DNA from 3 places in the Streptomyces sp. NPDC041940 genome. Region 1 is predicted to be linked to each of the others. Evidence: riboswitches for the same ligand, from Rfam matches in the RefSeq annotation. Region 1 holds a riboswitch; each other region holds the start of a gene.
What was found. A riboswitch is a leader RNA that binds a small molecule or an ion and turns the genes downstream of it on or off. The one in region 1 is predicted to bind cyclic di-AMP.
Positions count from the first base shown of each region.

Region 1 (5,190 bases):
GGCGGCTGTCCGTGTCGTCCACGCACTCGTCCCTGAGCCGCCATTCTCACCCGAACAGGTGAGGAGTGGTGTCTTTCCGTGGTGTCCATCTGACCAAATCGGCCAGGGCAATACGTCAGACCCCGGACTCAACTCCACGTACTGCTGGGGTATGACACGGAGGGACGGCTCCTCCCCCGACCCGTAGGGGTCGTACGGGAAAGACCGGCTAGCCGGCCCGGTGCACGACCGCGTCGCACAGCTCCACGAGTGCCGTCTTCGCGGCGCACTCGGGCAGGGGGGCCAGCGCCGAACGGGCGTCCTCGGCGTAGCGGACGGTGTCCTTCCGGGCCTGTTCCAGCGCCGGGTGGGCGCGCAGCAGGCGCAGGGCCTCGGCGTGCCGCTGGTCGTCGGTGAGGTCGGAGTCCAGCAGCTCGCACAGGGCGATGTCATCCGCGAGCCCGAGCCGGGCCGCCCGCTCGCGCAGCCGCAGCACCGGCATCGTGGGGATGCCCTCGCGCAGATCGGTGCCGGGCGTCTTGCCGGACTCGTGCGAGTCGGAGGCGATGTCCAGGACGTCGTCGGCGAGCTGGAAGGCGACGCCGAGCCGCTCGCCGTACTGGGTCAGCACGTCCACGGTCGTCTCGCCGGCGCCGGACATCATCGCGCCGAACCGGCACGACACGGCCACCAGCGAACCGGTCTTGCCGCCCAGCACGTCCAGATAGTGCTCGACGGGGTCGCGGCCGTCCTGCGGTCCGGCCGTCTCCAGGATCTGTCCGGTCACCAGCCGTTCGAACGCCTCGGCCTGCACCCGCACCGCCTCGGGGCCGAGGTCGGCCAGGGTGTGCGAGGCACGGGCGAAGAGGAAGTCGCCGGTGAGGACCGCGACGGAGTTGCCCCAGCGGGTGTTCGCGCTCGCCACCCCGCGGCGCACCGTCGCCTCGTCCATCACGTCGTCGTGGTACAGCGTGGCGAGGTGGGTCAGCTCCACGACGACGGCCGACGGCACGATCCCGGGCGCGTACCGGTCACCGAACTGGGCGGACAGCATCACGAGCAGCGGACGGAACCGCTTGCCACCGGCCCGCACCAGGTGCTGGGCGGCCTCCGTGATGAAGGGCACCTCGCTCTTGGTGGCCTCGAACAAGCCTTCCTCGACAGCCGCCAACCCGGCCTGGACATCGGCTTCCAGAGCCTGGTCCCGCACGCTCAGCCCGAACGGCCCGACGTCGGTCACGAGGGGTCTCCTGTCTGCTGTGTCTGCCGGTGATTACGCGGATTGTCGATAGGTCGCTGCCATCACTCGAGTCAGCGTATCCGGTCACGTTTCGATCACCGCCAGCGCCCATGGTTACAGGCCGGGTGGTATCTGATCACGACCGTTATGTTTTCGATCAGCTCATAAGAACAGACATTTATCGACTTACCAGGAGGTAGTGAGATATACACGATTTGCCATGACGATTGAGCAAATTCCCATTGGCGGTAATTGCCCCACAGGCTCGTGATCAGTGAGTTGAGTCACGTTAACCCCTGTGCCGCGCCACCCGGGCATCGACCCGTACCCCCTTCAGCCGAACGCCAGTTGAACCTTGCCTGTCGCAAAGGATCAAGCGGGCCAAATGCCCCCGACCAAGGTCAACCGCGCGATATGTGACTCCGGTGCTTGTTCCCGACATGTGCTTTCGCATACGTTCCCGGCCTGTCCGGCGGACGCCGAATCCTGCCACCGCCCGGACCCCCACAACGAACCGACTCACTCACGCAGGGCAGGAGCGGGGGACCCAGGTAAGTCGCCGGTCCGCACAGCGGCACGGCTCGGGGTGAAGCCGCGCACGGCAGTACACCGCCGTACGCGGCCGGGCACCTCCCGGCCCGAACCCGACAGCTCACCTCGCAGGCGCCGGAGAGGAATTTCGCCATGGCCGGACGAGGCAAGCACCGTCGCCCCAGAACCAACCCGCTCTCCCGAGGTGTCGCCATCGCGGGCACCGGCGGAGCGGCACTCACCCTCCCGCTCCTCGGAGCCACCTACGCGAGCGCCGCCGAGGCGCCGCAGAGCGCACCCGCCGTCGCACAGTCCGTGCAGCGGGCCGCCCAGCCCAAGTCGCTCACGTACACCGTGGCCAAGGGCGACACCCTCTACCGCATCGCGGACAAGTACGACGTCGCGGGCGGCTGGAAGAAGCTCTACAAGGACAACCGCTCCGCCATCGGCGACAGCCCGAAGCTGATCCACCCGGGTCTGAAGCTGAAGGTGTCGACGACCAAGGCCGCCGCCGCCCCGAAGAAGGCGGCCAAGCCGGCCGCCGCGGCCAAGCCGGCCGGTGGCGTCGCCAAGGTCACCCAGGCCTCCGCCAAGACCTACGCCGACAACCTCGACGGTTGGATCCGCGAGGCGCTGGACATCATGGCGCAGAAGGGCATCCCGGGGTCGTACGACGGCATCCACCGCAACGTCATGCGCGAGTCGTCCGGCAACCCCCAGGCGATCAACAACTGGGACTCCAACGCGGTCAAGGGCACCCCGTCCAAGGGCCTGCTCCAGACCATCGACCCGACCTTCCAGGCCTACCACGTGGACGGCACGTCGTGGGACCCGTACGACCCGGTCGCCAACATCACGGCGGCCTGCAACTACGCGGCCGACCGCTACGGCTCGATCGACAACGTCAACGGCCCGTACTGATCCGCCCGGCCCAGCAGTCGCTCGAGGACGACGGCGATGCCGTCGTCCTCGTTCGACAGGGTGATCTCGTCGGCCACGGCCTTGAGTTCGGGATGGGCGTTCGCCATCGCGACGCCATGGGCGGCCCAGTCGAACATCGGGATGTCGTTGGGCATGTCACCGAAGGCGATGGTGTCCGCCGGCCGCAGCCCCAGATGCTCGGCCGCCAGCGCCAGGCCCGTCGCCTTGGTGACGCCGCACGGCTGGAGCTCTACCGTGCCGGGCCCCGACATCGTCACCGTCGCCAGTGAGCCGACCACCGAACGGGCCGTCGCCGCCAACTCGTCGTCCGTCAGGTAGGGATGGCGCAGCAGCACCTTGCTGATCGGCTCGCCCCACAGGTGGTCGCGCCGCTCGACCCGTACGGCCGGCAGGGTCGGGTGCGGCATCAGATAGCCCGGCTCGATGAGCGTGAGCCCGTCGACCCCGTCCTGGTCGACCGCGGCGTACACCTCCCCCACCTCGGCCTCGATCTTGCCGAGCGCGGTCTCCGCCAGTTCCCGGTCCAGGGTGATGGACCACAGCAGCCGGTCCGCGCCCGCGTCGTACACCTGCGCGCCCTGCCCGCACACCGCGAGCCCCGTGCAGCGGAGGTCGTCGAGGAGCGGTCGCACACGCGGCGCCGGCCGGCCCGTCACCACGAGGTGCTGCGCACCGGTGTCCACCACCCGCGCGAGTGCGGCGAGCGACCGGTCGGAGAGGGTGTCGTCGCCGCGCAGCAGCGTTCCGTCCAAGTCGGTGGCGATGAGTGAATATGCGATGGGTGCGGCCATGATCAGAGAATACGGACAGCGCGCCCGTTCGTTTCATCCCCCGGCGCACGCCGATTGCCCGGTTGAAGGCCTCTGTACCAGTTGGCAACAACATGGTCCGCTACCTACCGTCGGGGCCGTCTCGAGCGGTACCTTCCATGTGTCCAGGGGGGACTTGATCGGGGGGTCAGGTTGAGCAGTGGGCGCATTCGCGTGGCTGGGCCCGGGGAGCTCGGCGAAGGGGAGAAGGAGCGCTGGCGCGCACTGCGCGCTGCCTCCGAGGCACCGCGCAACCCCTTCATGGAACCGGAGTTCACCGAAGCCGTCGGCCTGGTGAGGCCGCGGGCACGGGTCGCGGTGGTGTACGAGGGTCTGGAGCCGGTCGGCTTCCTGCCCTACGAACGGGGCCCGTTGGGCCAGGGCCGGGCGATCGGGCTCGGCGTCTCGGACGCGCAGGGGGCGATCCTGCGGCCCGGCCTGGACCTGGACACGGTCCGGCTCCTCAAGGCCTGCTCGGTGTCGAGCTTCGCCTTCGACAACCTGGAGGCCGAGCAGCGGCTGTTCGTCCGGTACGCGGCCGAGGAGCACGCCACCTACGTCGTCGACGTGGAGAAGGGCTACGAGACGTACGAGTCGGTGCTGCGCGCCCAGTCGCCGAAGTTCCTGAAGACCACCCTGGCCAAGGAGCGCAAGCTGGGACGGCAGGCCGGCGAGACGCGGTTCGTGTTCGACGAACGCGACCCGGCCGCGCTGCGCACCCTCATGGAGTGGAAGTCGGCGCAGTACCGCAGGACGGGCCGGCAGGACCGCTTCGCACGGGAGTGGATCACCCGGCTCGTGGGACGGCTGGCCCGGACCCGGACACCGGAGTGCAACGGCACGCTGTCCGTGCTGTACGCCGGGGAGCGGCCCGTCGCCGCGCACTTCGGACTGCGCTCGGCATCCGTCCTGGCCTGCTGGTTCCCGGCCTACGACCCGGAGTTCGCGAAGTACTCGCCGGGTCTGGTGCTGCACCTGCGGATGGCCGAGGCGGCGGCCGCCGAGGGCATCGGCATGCTCGACCTGGGGCGGGGCGCGGCGGAGTACAAGGACGCGCTGAAGACGGGCGAACTGCCCGTGTACGAGGGTGCGGTGACGCGGCCGGGGGCGGGCGCGGCGCTGCACTGGCTGAGCCGCGAGCCGGCGCGCCGCGCGCACAGTTTCGTCCGGGGCAGGCCGCGGCTCGCGGCGCTGGCCGCGCGGACCCTGAAGGGCGCGGCCCGGCTGCGCCGTACCTGAGCACGAGTTCGTACCTGACACGAGTGGGGGGTGAGGGGCGCATGGCTCGTTCGTCGCGTGCGCGGGAGGAGATACGGCGGTTCCTGGACATCGGGGCGGTGCAGGTCGCTGAGCTGGATCTCGACGGCCTCGACGGTGACGAGGCCGTGCTCAGACCCGGGCCGGGGAGTCCGCCGGTGACGCACGGCGAGGTGTTCGTGCTGGTCCGCAGGGGTGGGCGGCCCGTGGGCACGCTGCTCGGGCGGGTGCCGGAGGGGGCGGACACGCGGGGGGTGCTGGCGGAGCGGGCGCGGGCGGAGTGTGCGCGAGCGGAATGTGCGCCCCTTTCTTCTCCTTCCGCGAGCGCGGACGCCGGTGCGCCCGGGGACGCGGGGTCTGCCGGGGAGCCTCCGTACGCCAGTGTCGTCGTCGCGACCCGGGAGCGGGCCGGGCAGCTGGCCCGCGCTCTGG
Region 1 covers NZ_JBVJBP010000028.1:21,898-27,087, reverse strand. Annotated here, with positions in the region: gene ACZ6I3_RS34570 (polyprenyl synthetase family protein) at 209-1,219, opposite strand; cyclic di-AMP (ydaO/yuaA leader) riboswitch at 1,726-1,900, shown strand; gene ACZ6I3_RS34565 (transglycosylase SLT domain-containing protein) at 1,904-2,671, shown strand; gene ACZ6I3_RS34560 (HAD family hydrolase) at 2,635-3,483, opposite strand; gene ACZ6I3_RS34555 (GNAT family N-acetyltransferase) at 3,670-4,740, shown strand; gene ACZ6I3_RS34550 (glycosyltransferase) at 4,782-5,190, shown strand, end outside.

Region 2 (5,190 bases), on a different contig from region 1:
GCAGAAGTCGTCGTGGGCGATGAGGCGACGGTGGCGGGGTGCGGCGTTCGCGGTCGCCGTCGGGGCGAGGGCGGCCAGGGCGGCTCCGGCGGCCAGGGCTCCGAACGTTCTCCGGGTGGTCGGCACGGGACACAGCTCCTTCGGAAAGCGCTTGCGCTAACGACGGGATCACTGTGTCCCAACTGCCGCATCCTGTCGATCCCTTGAGGCGAAGGGCGTTCGACGCCCGCACACACCGAAGGCCGGACCCGGGGATCGGGGTCCGGCCTTCGGCCGCGTGTCAGGCAGGTGGTCGTGCGATCGGTCAGCCCACGGAGACGCCGTGCGAGCGCAGGTAGGCGACCGGGTCCACGTCCGAGCCGTAGTCCGGCGTGGTGCGGATCTCGAAGTGCAGGTGCGGTCCGGTCACGTTGCCGGTCGCACCGGACAGGCCGACCTGCTGCCCGGCCGTCACGGTCTGGCCGGCCGAGACGGAGAGCTGGGACAGGTGGGCGTACTGCGCGTACTTGCCGTCCTCGAGCTGGATGACGACCTGGTTGCCGTACGCGCCGCCCCAGCCGGCGGAGACGACCGTGCCCGCGCCGACGGCCTTGAGGGAGGTGCCGGTCGGGACGACGAAGTCGACACCGGTGTGGTAGCCGCTGGACCACATACTGCCGGACATGTGGTACGGGGTGCCGACGCCGGCTCCGTCCACCGGGAGGCTGAAGCCGGTGGCCTCGGCGGCCGGCTTGGCGGCGGCGGGCTTCGCGGCGGTGTCGGCCTTCGCGGACGACTCGGTGGCGGCCGACTTCTCAGCCGACGCCTTCGGCTTCTCGGCCGCCTTGGGCGCGGACGACTGCGTCTTGGGCGCGCTCGCCGCCTTCTCGCCGACCGAGAGCTTCAGACCCGGGTGGATCATCGACGGGTCGGAGCCGACGGCGTCACGGTTGTCGCTGTAGAGCTTCTTCCAGCCGCCGCTGACGTGCTGGTCGTCGGCGATCTTCGCGAGATAGTCGCCGGCCTTCACTGTGTACGTGTGGGCGCCCGTGGCCTTTTCGGCTGCCTTCTTCTCGGGTGCCGGAGCGGACTGCACGGCCTTTTCCGGAGCCGACTGCGGGGTGGCGGCGTGGGCGCCGGCGGCACCCATGAGCGGAAGGGCGAGGGCGGCCCCGCCGGTTCCGGCGACGGCGATGGAGCGGGTGAAACGCTGGGACTTCGGGCGGCGGTGCTTACCCTTCGCGGGCATGGCGAATTCCTCTCCGGCGCCTGCGAGGTGAGCTGTCGGGTGCGGGCTGGAGATGCCCGGCCGCGCCGAAGTGCGGCTGAACCCCAAGCCGTTCCGGGAACCGGAACAGGCGTCGTACCTGTGGGTCCCCCGCTCCTGCCATACACGGGTGAGTGTGTGGGGCTCCGGGCGGCGGCAGGATTAGGCGTCCGTCCGGATTGGTGTGGAACGTAAGCGACCGAGACGCAATGGGACAAGCTTGCGGTTCCCTGTGAGGGCGGTTCTCTTGACGCGTCGGCACATTTCCCGTCACCGAGCGTGGATTTCCGATCTCTGTTTTTCCGCAATGCCCCTGAATAGCGCAAGAATTACGTGAACATGACGACAACGCATCGTCACGAATATGACGATGGTCACGCACCCCGACCTCATCTCCTTTACGATCGGGGCACGTTATGCCGAAACACCTTAAGTTCCTTATTCGGACAGAAGGGCTACTTGCGCTTAAGGCGGACGACCGCGGCATCCAGGTCCCCGCGCAGGCCGACCCGCAGCCCGTGATGCGCCAGTACGGCCCCTCGGTGAACTTCGCCCGTTTCGAGGCATTCGTACGTCGCTGCCGGGTCGAGGCCCCGCAGCCGGAGCGCCGGAACGGGCTCGCCGTAGCGCTGCGCCTGGAGCCAGGCCAGGACGACGGCCTCGTCGCCGAGGACGTACTGCACCGCGCTCAGGCCGCCCTCCGGGGGCCGCAGCCGGTACAGGTCGCCGCGCTGCACCACGGGCCGGATCTCCTTGTAGAGCCCCACCCACTCGCGCGCCTCGGCGAGCTCCTCCGCCGTCCACCGCGTGAGGTCGCCGCCCACCCCGAGCACCCCGGCCATGGCGCTGACGAACCGGAACCGCAGGGAGCTGGCCCGCTGGTTGAGCATGGCGTTCGGGCTGTCGGTGACCCACGCGGCCATGACCCGGGCCGGATGGATCTGACTGAAGCCGTGCTGGATGGCGAGCCGGTCGAGCGGGTCGGTGTTGTCGGAGGTCCACACCTGGTCCGTGCGGCCCAGCACCCCGAGGTCGATCCGGCCGCCGCCGCCCGAGCAGGACTCGAAGGCCACCCCGGGGTGGGCCGCCCGCAGCCGGTCCAGCAGGGCGTACAGGGCGCGCACGTGGTCGACCCAGAGCCGCTGCGGGTAGGGGTCGTCCGGCCAGCCGGCGTCACTGAAGCAGCGGTTGAAGTCCCACTTGACGTAGTCGATCGGCGCGCTGGAGAGCAGCCCGTCGAGCTGCTCCCACAGATACTCCTGGACGTCCTCGCGGGCGAGGTTCAGCACGAGCTGATTGCGGAATTCCGTCCGCTTTCGTCCGGGTTGGTACTGCACCCAGTCGGGGTGTGCGCGGTACAGGTCGCTGTCCGCGTTGACCATCTCCGGCTCGACCCAGATCCCGAACCGCATGCCGAGGCCGTGCACATGGTCGGCGAGCGGCTTCAGGCCGCCGGGGAAGCGGTCGGGGTTGGGCGTCCAGTCACCGAGTCCGGCGCGGTCGCTGGTCCGGGCCCCGAACCAGCCGTCGTCGACCACGAACAGCTCCACGCCCATGCCGGCGGCCCGCTCGGCGAGCGCCCGCTGCTGCTCCTCGGAGATGTCGAACTCGGTGGCCTCCCAGGAGTTGAACAGCACCGGGCGGTCCCGGTCCGCGTCCGGGACGACGTGGGTCCGCTGGTAGGCGTGCCAGGCGCGGCTCGCCCCGCCGAAGCCGCCGTCGCTCCAGAGCCCGGCGAAGACGGGGGTCGTGTACGACTCGCCCGTGTCCAGCGTCAGCAGGCCCGAGTCGTCGTACCCGGCCCCGCCGGTGATCTGCACGCGCGCGTCCGGGAGTTGGGCCACCGACATCCGCCAGGACCCGGACCAGCCCAGGGCGCAGCCGTAGACCTCCCCGCGCTCCTCGGTCGCGTCGGTGTCGAGGGCGACCCAGGGCAGATGCTGGTGGGAGGTGTGGCCGCGGCGGCTGCCGATGATCTTCTCGCCGTAGGTGAGGGCCGAGCGCGTCAGCCGGGACTCGGCGCCCCAGCGGCCGTGCAGCTGGGACAGCCGCCAGGTGTCGCGGTCGGGCAGGGTCCAGGTGGCGGAGTCGGCGCGCAGCACCTCGACGGACGGTCCGTGGTTCTCCAGGGTCACCCAGCGCTCGACGACATCGGCCGCGGAGCGCATCCGGTAGTGCAGCGTGACGGCCAGGTCGCCGTCGCGGAAGCGGAGCCGCAGCTCACCGCCCTCGCCGCGCTCGGCGTCCCCCGCGTCATGGCCCTCGTAGCTCCACTCGGTGCCGCGCCGCTCGGCGGTGCGCACGGACAGGGCGGGCCGGGCGAAGCGGGGGCCGCCCTCGACCGGGTACTCCTCGCGTCCGTCGAGCGGGGACTCGAAGGCCCAGTAGTCCGGCAACGGCCGGACGGCCAGGGCCTCGGCGTCGGCGAGGCCGATCCGGGCGCCCCAGTGCAGGTGCAGCAGTTCGTCCCGGTCGGTGACATGGACGGCGTAACTGCTGGCCGGCCCCGAGAGCACCCACGTACGACCGTCTTCGGAGATCTCCAGCATCAGGCCCTCACAGATTCGAACAAGCCCGACCAGGTGCGACCAGGCACGAACATCATCAAGGGCTTCGGGGGCTTCCGGCAACGCCTGTGGACAACTCATTGCCCCTGGCAGGCATGTCGTATCGTCGAGTGGTGCCCGTCGACGAGCCGCGCCGACGGCGCCGTGTGGGAGGAGCCCCCGTGACGCAGCAGGTCCCCTCGACCGAACCCGAGCTCGCCGCAGTGCGCAATTTCCGTGATGTGGGCGGACTGCCGACCGTGGACGGACGGCGGGTGCGGCAGGGAGTGCTGTTCCGCAGCGGCCACCTCGCGCACGCGACGGGTGAGGACGCCGCCTTCCTGACCGGCCTGGGCCTGCACACGATCTTCGACTTCCGCAACGAGGCCGACCAGAAGCTCGAAGGGCCGGACGTCGAGCTGCCGGGCGTGCGCAATGTGAACCTGCCGCTGAGCGACCCCGCCGACGGCGCCGAGTTCTGGAAGCTGGTCCGCGACGGCGACCTGGAGCAGCTGCGGGCCATCCTCTCGGACGGCAAGGGAGCGGGCCGGATGATCGCCTCCTACCGCACGATCATCAAGCACCGCACCGCCGAGCACTCGAAGGTGCTGCACGCGCTCGCCGAGGACAGCGTCCCCGCGCTGATGCACTGCGCGGCGGGCAAGGACCGCGCGGGCCTGTCGGTCGCGGTGACGCTGCTCGCGGTGGGCGTCGAGCGTGAGGCGATCGTCGAGGACTACCTGAAGTCGAACGCCAAGCACCGCCGCTACAAGGTGCGGCGCAGCGGCTCCGCCGACTCGGCCTACTCCCCCGAGGTCATGGAGCTGCTCAGCCCTCTCTTCGACGCGCGCGCCGAGTATCTGACGGCCGCCTTCGACACTCTCGAGGAGACCTGGGGCGACGTCGACACCTACCTGGAGAAGGGGCTCGACCTCACTCCGGAGACCCGCGAGCGCCTGCGCGACCGGCTCCTCGACTGAGGAACGGGGCCGAACGGGGCTAGCGGGCCCCCGCCTCGAAGAGGAAGTAGACGAACGCGGCGAAGACATGCCCCAACACGAGGTAGACGAACAGCCGCACCCACAGGGCGCGCGGGAACTTGTCCTCGATGTCGCTCATGGCGTCTCTCCAGGGGTGGGGCCCAGGCACAGGGTGGCCGTCGGGCTCTGCATCAGGGTGTGGACGAACAGCAGCTCGACGCCGTCCTGGTCCTCGGCGGCGATCCGGTGCGGGGTGAGCGAGTCGAAGTGGGCGCTGTCGCCGGGCGCCAGCCGGTGGGTGGCGTCACCGAGGCGCAGCCGCAGCCGGCCTCGCAGCACATGGAGCCACTCCTCGCCCGGGTGGACGCGCACGATGTCGCCCTGGGAGCCGTACGGCACATGGACGCGCAGGGCCTGC
Region 2 covers NZ_JBVJBP010000002.1:279,409-284,598, reverse strand. Annotated here, with positions in the region: gene ACZ6I3_RS05930 (DUF6250 domain-containing protein) at 1-126, opposite strand, end outside; gene ACZ6I3_RS05925 (M23 family metallopeptidase) at 305-1,228, opposite strand; cyclic di-AMP (ydaO/yuaA leader) riboswitch at 1,233-1,389, opposite strand; gene ACZ6I3_RS05920 (alpha-galactosidase) at 1,702-3,795, opposite strand; gene ACZ6I3_RS05915 (tyrosine-protein phosphatase) at 3,975-4,772, shown strand; gene ACZ6I3_RS05910 (DUF6126 family protein) at 4,792-4,911, opposite strand; gene ACZ6I3_RS05905 (helix-turn-helix domain-containing protein) at 4,908-5,190, opposite strand, start outside.
Region 2: it holds a riboswitch for cyclic di-AMP, as region 1 does, so the genes downstream of both, ACZ6I3_RS05925 (M23 family metallopeptidase) here and ACZ6I3_RS34565 (transglycosylase SLT domain-containing protein) in region 1, are expected to answer to the same signal.

Region 3 (5,190 bases), on a different contig from region 1:
GAGGCAGGGCAGCCCCGGAAGGCCGGATACGGTCGAGGAGTGACCGACCAGCACCGGCCCAGCCCGCCCGCCGCCGCTCCCGACCTCTTCACCTGGGAGTTCGCGAGCGATCCCTACCCCGCCTACGCCTGGCTCCGCGAGCACGCCCCCGTGCACCGGACCAAGCTGCCCAGCGGTGTGGAGGCCTGGCTGGTCACGCGCTACGCCGATGCCAAGCAGACCCTCGCCGACAACCGGCTCTCCAAGAACCCGGCGCATCATCGCGAACCCGCGCACGCCAAGGGCAAGACCGGTATCCCCGGTGAGCGCAAGGCCGAGTTGATGACGCATCTGCTCAACATCGATCCGCCGGACCACACCCGGCTGCGGCGGCTCGTGTCCAAGGCGTTCACGCCCCGCCGGGTGGCCGAGTTCGAGCAGCGGGTGCAGGAGCTCACCGACGGTCTCATCGACGGGTTCGCGGAGCAGGGGTCCGCCGACCTGATCCACGAGTTCGCCTTCCCGCTCCCGATCTACGCCATCTGCGACCTGCTCGGCGTCCCCCGCGAGGACCAGGACGACTTCCGGGACTGGGCGGGCATGATGATCCGTCACCAGGGCGGGCCCCGGGGCGGCGTGGCACGCTCCGTGAAGAAGATGCGCGGCTACCTCGCCGACCTCATCCACCGCAAGCGGGAGGCGCTCCCCGCCGAACCCACCCCCGGCGAGGACCTCATCTCCGGTCTCATCCGCGCCTCCGACCACGGCGAGCACCTCACCGAGAACGAGGCCGCCGCCATGGCCTTCATCCTGCTGTTCGCCGGTTTCGAGACAACCGTGAACCTGATCGGCAACGGCACCTACGCCCTGCTCACCCACCCCGAGCAGCGCACCCGGCTCCAGGCGTCCATCGCCGCCGGAGAGAGAGGCCTCCTGGAGACCGGCGTCGAGGAACTCCTGCGCTTCGACGGCCCCGTCGAGCTCGCCACCTGGCGTTTCGCCACGCAGCCGCTCACCATCGGCGGGCAGCGCATCGAGGCCGGCGACCCGGTCCTCGTCGTGCTGGCCGCCGCGGACCGGGACCCGGAGCGGTTCGCCGATCCGGACGTGCTCGACCTCGCCCGCCGCGACAACCAGCACCTCGGATACGGCCACGGCGTCCACTACTGCCTCGGCGCCCCGCTGGCCCGCCTGGAGGGCCAGACCGCCCTCGCCACGCTCCTCACACGCCTCCCGGACCTGAGGCTCGCGGCCGACCCGGCCGAGCTGAGGTGGCGCGGCGGCCTGATCATGCGCGGGCTGCGCACGCTGCCGGTGGAGTTCACACCCGCACAGAGGTGACACACCGTCAGGCTTGTGATCTTCACGTGATCTACGCGGCATTAACTTGTGACAAGTGATCGTCTGCCTATACGTTCACCCATCATCAGTGCGGCCCGGGAAAACCTGCGGAGCGCTGGTCACTGCTGTCTTCGCGAAAGGTCTCCGTATGCTCTCCGGGAACGGTCGGCACCGTCGCCCCCGCCAGGCTCCGGCTCTCCTCGTCGCGGCCGGAGTGACCGGCTCCGCCATCGCGATCCCGCTCCTCGGAGCCACCGGCGCCAGCGCGGCCGACGGCACGACCTGGGACCGGATCGCGGACTGCGAGACCGGCGGCGCCTGGAGCCAGAACAGCGGCAACGGCTACTTCGGCGGCCTGCAGTTGTCGCAGGAGGACTGGGAGAACAACGGCGGGCTCGACTACGCCCCGAGCGCCGACCTGGCCAGCCGTTCCCAGCAGATAGCCGTGGCCGAGAGAATCCTCGCCGACCAGGGAGCCGGCGCCTGGCGCACCTGCGGGCTGCTCTCCGGCCTCGAGCAGGACAAGAACTCGTCCGGCTCGGACGGCTCGTCCGACTCATCTGATTCGTCGGATTCATCCGGATTGCTCGACTCGCTCGGGTCGTCCCCCTCGTCGTCCGGCTCGTCGTCTTCCGGCGAGTCGTCGACCTCGAAGGACGAATCCACCAAGTCCGACAAGTCGCCCGACTCCGAGGATTCCGCCTCGGGGGACCAGGAGCCCGACAGCTCCCCCTCGGCGACGCCCGAGCCTGGCAAGTCCGACAACTCGCGGCAGGACGACGACTCTTCGGCGTCCGCCGAGACCGACACCGGCTCCGGCCGCCATCGCGGCCCCAGCGCCGACGAGACCCCCGCGTCCGAGAGCGGCCGCGCGGGCGAGTCCACCGGTCGTCACGCCTCGCGCGACGACCGCGGCGACGAGGGCTCCGGTGACTCGTCGGAGGGCGCCTACATCGTGGGGATCGGTGACAGCCTCTGGTCCATCGCCGACTCCCTTGACATCACCGGCGGATGGCACGAGCTCTACGACGGCAACAAGAAGGCCGTCGGTGCCGACCCGGACCTCATCCGCCCCGGTGAGAAGCTCACGGTAGAGGGCGAAGCGGACGGGAAGTAGCGGTTCGGGCAGTGCGGAAACGGGGGTGGAAGTCGCCCCGAAACCGCGCGAGTTCGCGTCATGTTTCGCGGCGAATGTCCCGTTTGGTGCCCGTGAGAGATAGATCTCAGAAGCCCTGATCGTCTTTGAAATTCGGCGGATCGCGTGGCTACGGTCGGGACCGCTCGTCACCACGAGCCCCGGCTGCCGCAACGCCGAATCCTGCCAGCGGCCGTACGGGAACAGTCGTCGCGTCAAGCGCCGTAGGCAGGAGCGGGGGACCCAAGGTAGGTGCCCGACCGGCCAGTTGCGCCGGAAGGGCTTGGGGTGAAGCCGTGTCCCGGGAGGGACGCGGCCGGGCAACTCAACCGGCCCGAACCCGACAGCTCACCTCGCAGGCGTCGGTGAGGGGATCCTTCCATGCTGTTTTCCAGCAAGGGCAAGCACCGTCGTCCGTCCAAGGCCAGCCGTGCCATCGCCGTCGCCGGTGTCACCGGTGCCGCTGTCGCCGCCCCGCTGATGGCGGCCGGCGGCGCCTCCGCCGCCACCGCCTCCGAGTGGGACGCCGTCGCCCAGTGCGAGGCCGGCGGCAACTGGTCCATCAACACCGGCAACGGCTACTACGGCGGTCTGCAGTTCTCCGCCTCCACCTGGTCCGGCTACGGCGGCACCAAGTACGCCGCCACCGCCGACCAGGCCACCAAGGCGCAGCAGATCGAGATCGGCGAGAAGGTCCTCGCGGGTCAGGGCAAGGGTGCCTGGCCGGTCTGCGGCAAGGGCCTGTCGAACGCCAGCGGCGGCGGCTCCTCCTCGAACGACTCCGGCGACTCCGGCAGCTCCTCGCAGCAGAGCGAGCAGAGCACCGAGTCCCGCGAGACCCAGCAGCAGCCGGCCTCCCGCTCCGACGAGCGTCCGGCCGCCAAGAAGACCGTCACCACCCCGACCGGCAAGAAGGTCAAGAAGGGCGACGGCGAGTACAAGGTGGCCAAGGGCGACACCCTGAGCTCGATCGCGGCGGACAAGAAGGTCGAGGGCGGCTGGGAGAAGCTGTTCCAGCTGAACAAGGACATCGTCGAGGACGCCAACCTCATCTACCCGGGCCAGCAGCTGCACCTGAAGTAAGCAGCGGCCCTCCGCCCCTCAGGGGGCGGCCCCCGTCCCCACGGGCTCCCCGCTCCGGTGCGTCTTCCCCCCGTACGCACCGGGGCGGGGTTTTTTCTGCCGGTCTTTGCGTTCCGGCTTTGTTCCGTTCGGAAACAATTTACTCTCGGTTCTGTCCATGGGGTGGGCGACCCGGTGGCCGATCGGCCCGAGCCGGTTAGGCTCATGTCGCGAGCCACCACGGCCCGCACCTCGCCGGGTCCCCGCGGCCCGCGTACCCGCGTCACATAAGAAGGAGATGCTCGTGCCGTCCATCGACGTCGTCGTAGCCCGGGAAATCCTGGACTCCCGAGGCAACCCCACGGTCGAGGTCGAGGTCGGCCTCGACGACGGCAGCACCGGTCGTGCCGCCGTCCCGTCCGGCGCCTCCACGGGCGCCTTCGAGGCCATCGAGCTGCGTGACGGCGACTCGAACCGCTACCTCGGCAAGGGTGTGGAGAAGGCCGTCCTCGCGGTCATCGAGCAGATCGGCCCGGAGCTCGTCGGCTACGACGCCACCGAGCAGCGCCTGATCGACCAGGCGATGTTCGACCTGGACGCCACCGACAACAAGGGCTCCCTCGGCGCCAACGCCATCCTCGGCGTCTCCCTCGCCGTCGCCCACGCCGCCTCCGAGGCCAGCGACCTGCCGCTGTTCCGCTACCTGGGCGGCCCGAACGCGCACCTGCTCCCGGTGCCGATGATGAACATCCTGAACGGCGGCTCGCACGCCGACTCCAACGTGGACATCCAGGAGTTCATGATCGCCCCGATCGGCGCGGAGTCCTTCTCCGAGGCCCTGCGCTGGGGCGCCGAGGTCTACCACACGCTGAAGAAGGTCCTGAAGAGCAAGGGCCTGGCCACCGGCCTCGGCGACGAGGGCGGCTTCGCCCCGAACCTCGGCTCCAACCGCGAGGCCCTCGACCTCATCCTCGAGGCGATCAAGGAGGCCGGCTACACCCCCGGCGAGCAGATCGCCCTCGCCCTCGACGTGGCCGCGTCCGAGTTCTACAAGGACGGCGCCTACACCTTCGAGGGCAAGACCCGCTCCGCCGCCGAGATGACCGAGTACTACGCCGAGCTCGTCGACGCGTACCCGCTCGTCTCCATCGAGGACCCGCTGTTCGAGGATGACTGGGACGGCTGGAAGGTCCTCACCGAGAAGCTCGGCGACAAGGTCCAGATCGTCGGCGACGACCTGTTCGTCACCAACCCCGAGCGCCTCGCCCGCGGCATCGACGAGAACGCCGCCAACGCCCTGCTGGTCAAGGTCAACCAGATCGGCTCGCTGACCGAGACCCTGGACGCCGTCGAGCTGGCCCAGCGCAACGGCTTCAAGTGCATGATGTCCCACCGCTCCGGCGAGACCGAGGACGTCACCATCGCCGACCTGGCCGTCGCCACCAACTGCGGCCAGATCAAGACCGGCGCCCCGGCCCGCTCCGAGCGCGTCGCCAAGTACAACCAGCTGCTGCGCATCGAGGAGATCCTCGACGACGCGGCGGTCTACGCCGGCCGCAGCGCCTTCCCGCGCTTCAAGGGCTGACCCGGGTGACCCGTTAAGGGTCAAGCCTGAGCCAGTCGTACGTACGTCCCCGTACTCGGTCCCGTACCGTGTCCGGGGACGTACGCGC
Region 3 covers NZ_JBVJBP010000013.1:178,783-183,972, forward strand. Annotated here, with positions in the region: gene ACZ6I3_RS22920 (cytochrome P450 family protein) at 40-1,320, shown strand; gene ACZ6I3_RS22925 (transglycosylase family protein) at 1,469-2,437, shown strand; cyclic di-AMP (ydaO/yuaA leader) riboswitch at 2,666-2,832, shown strand; gene ACZ6I3_RS22930 (transglycosylase family protein) at 2,837-3,538, shown strand; gene eno (phosphopyruvate hydratase) at 3,822-5,102, shown strand.
Region 3: it holds a riboswitch for cyclic di-AMP, as region 1 does, so the genes downstream of both, ACZ6I3_RS22930 (transglycosylase family protein) here and ACZ6I3_RS34565 (transglycosylase SLT domain-containing protein) in region 1, are expected to answer to the same signal.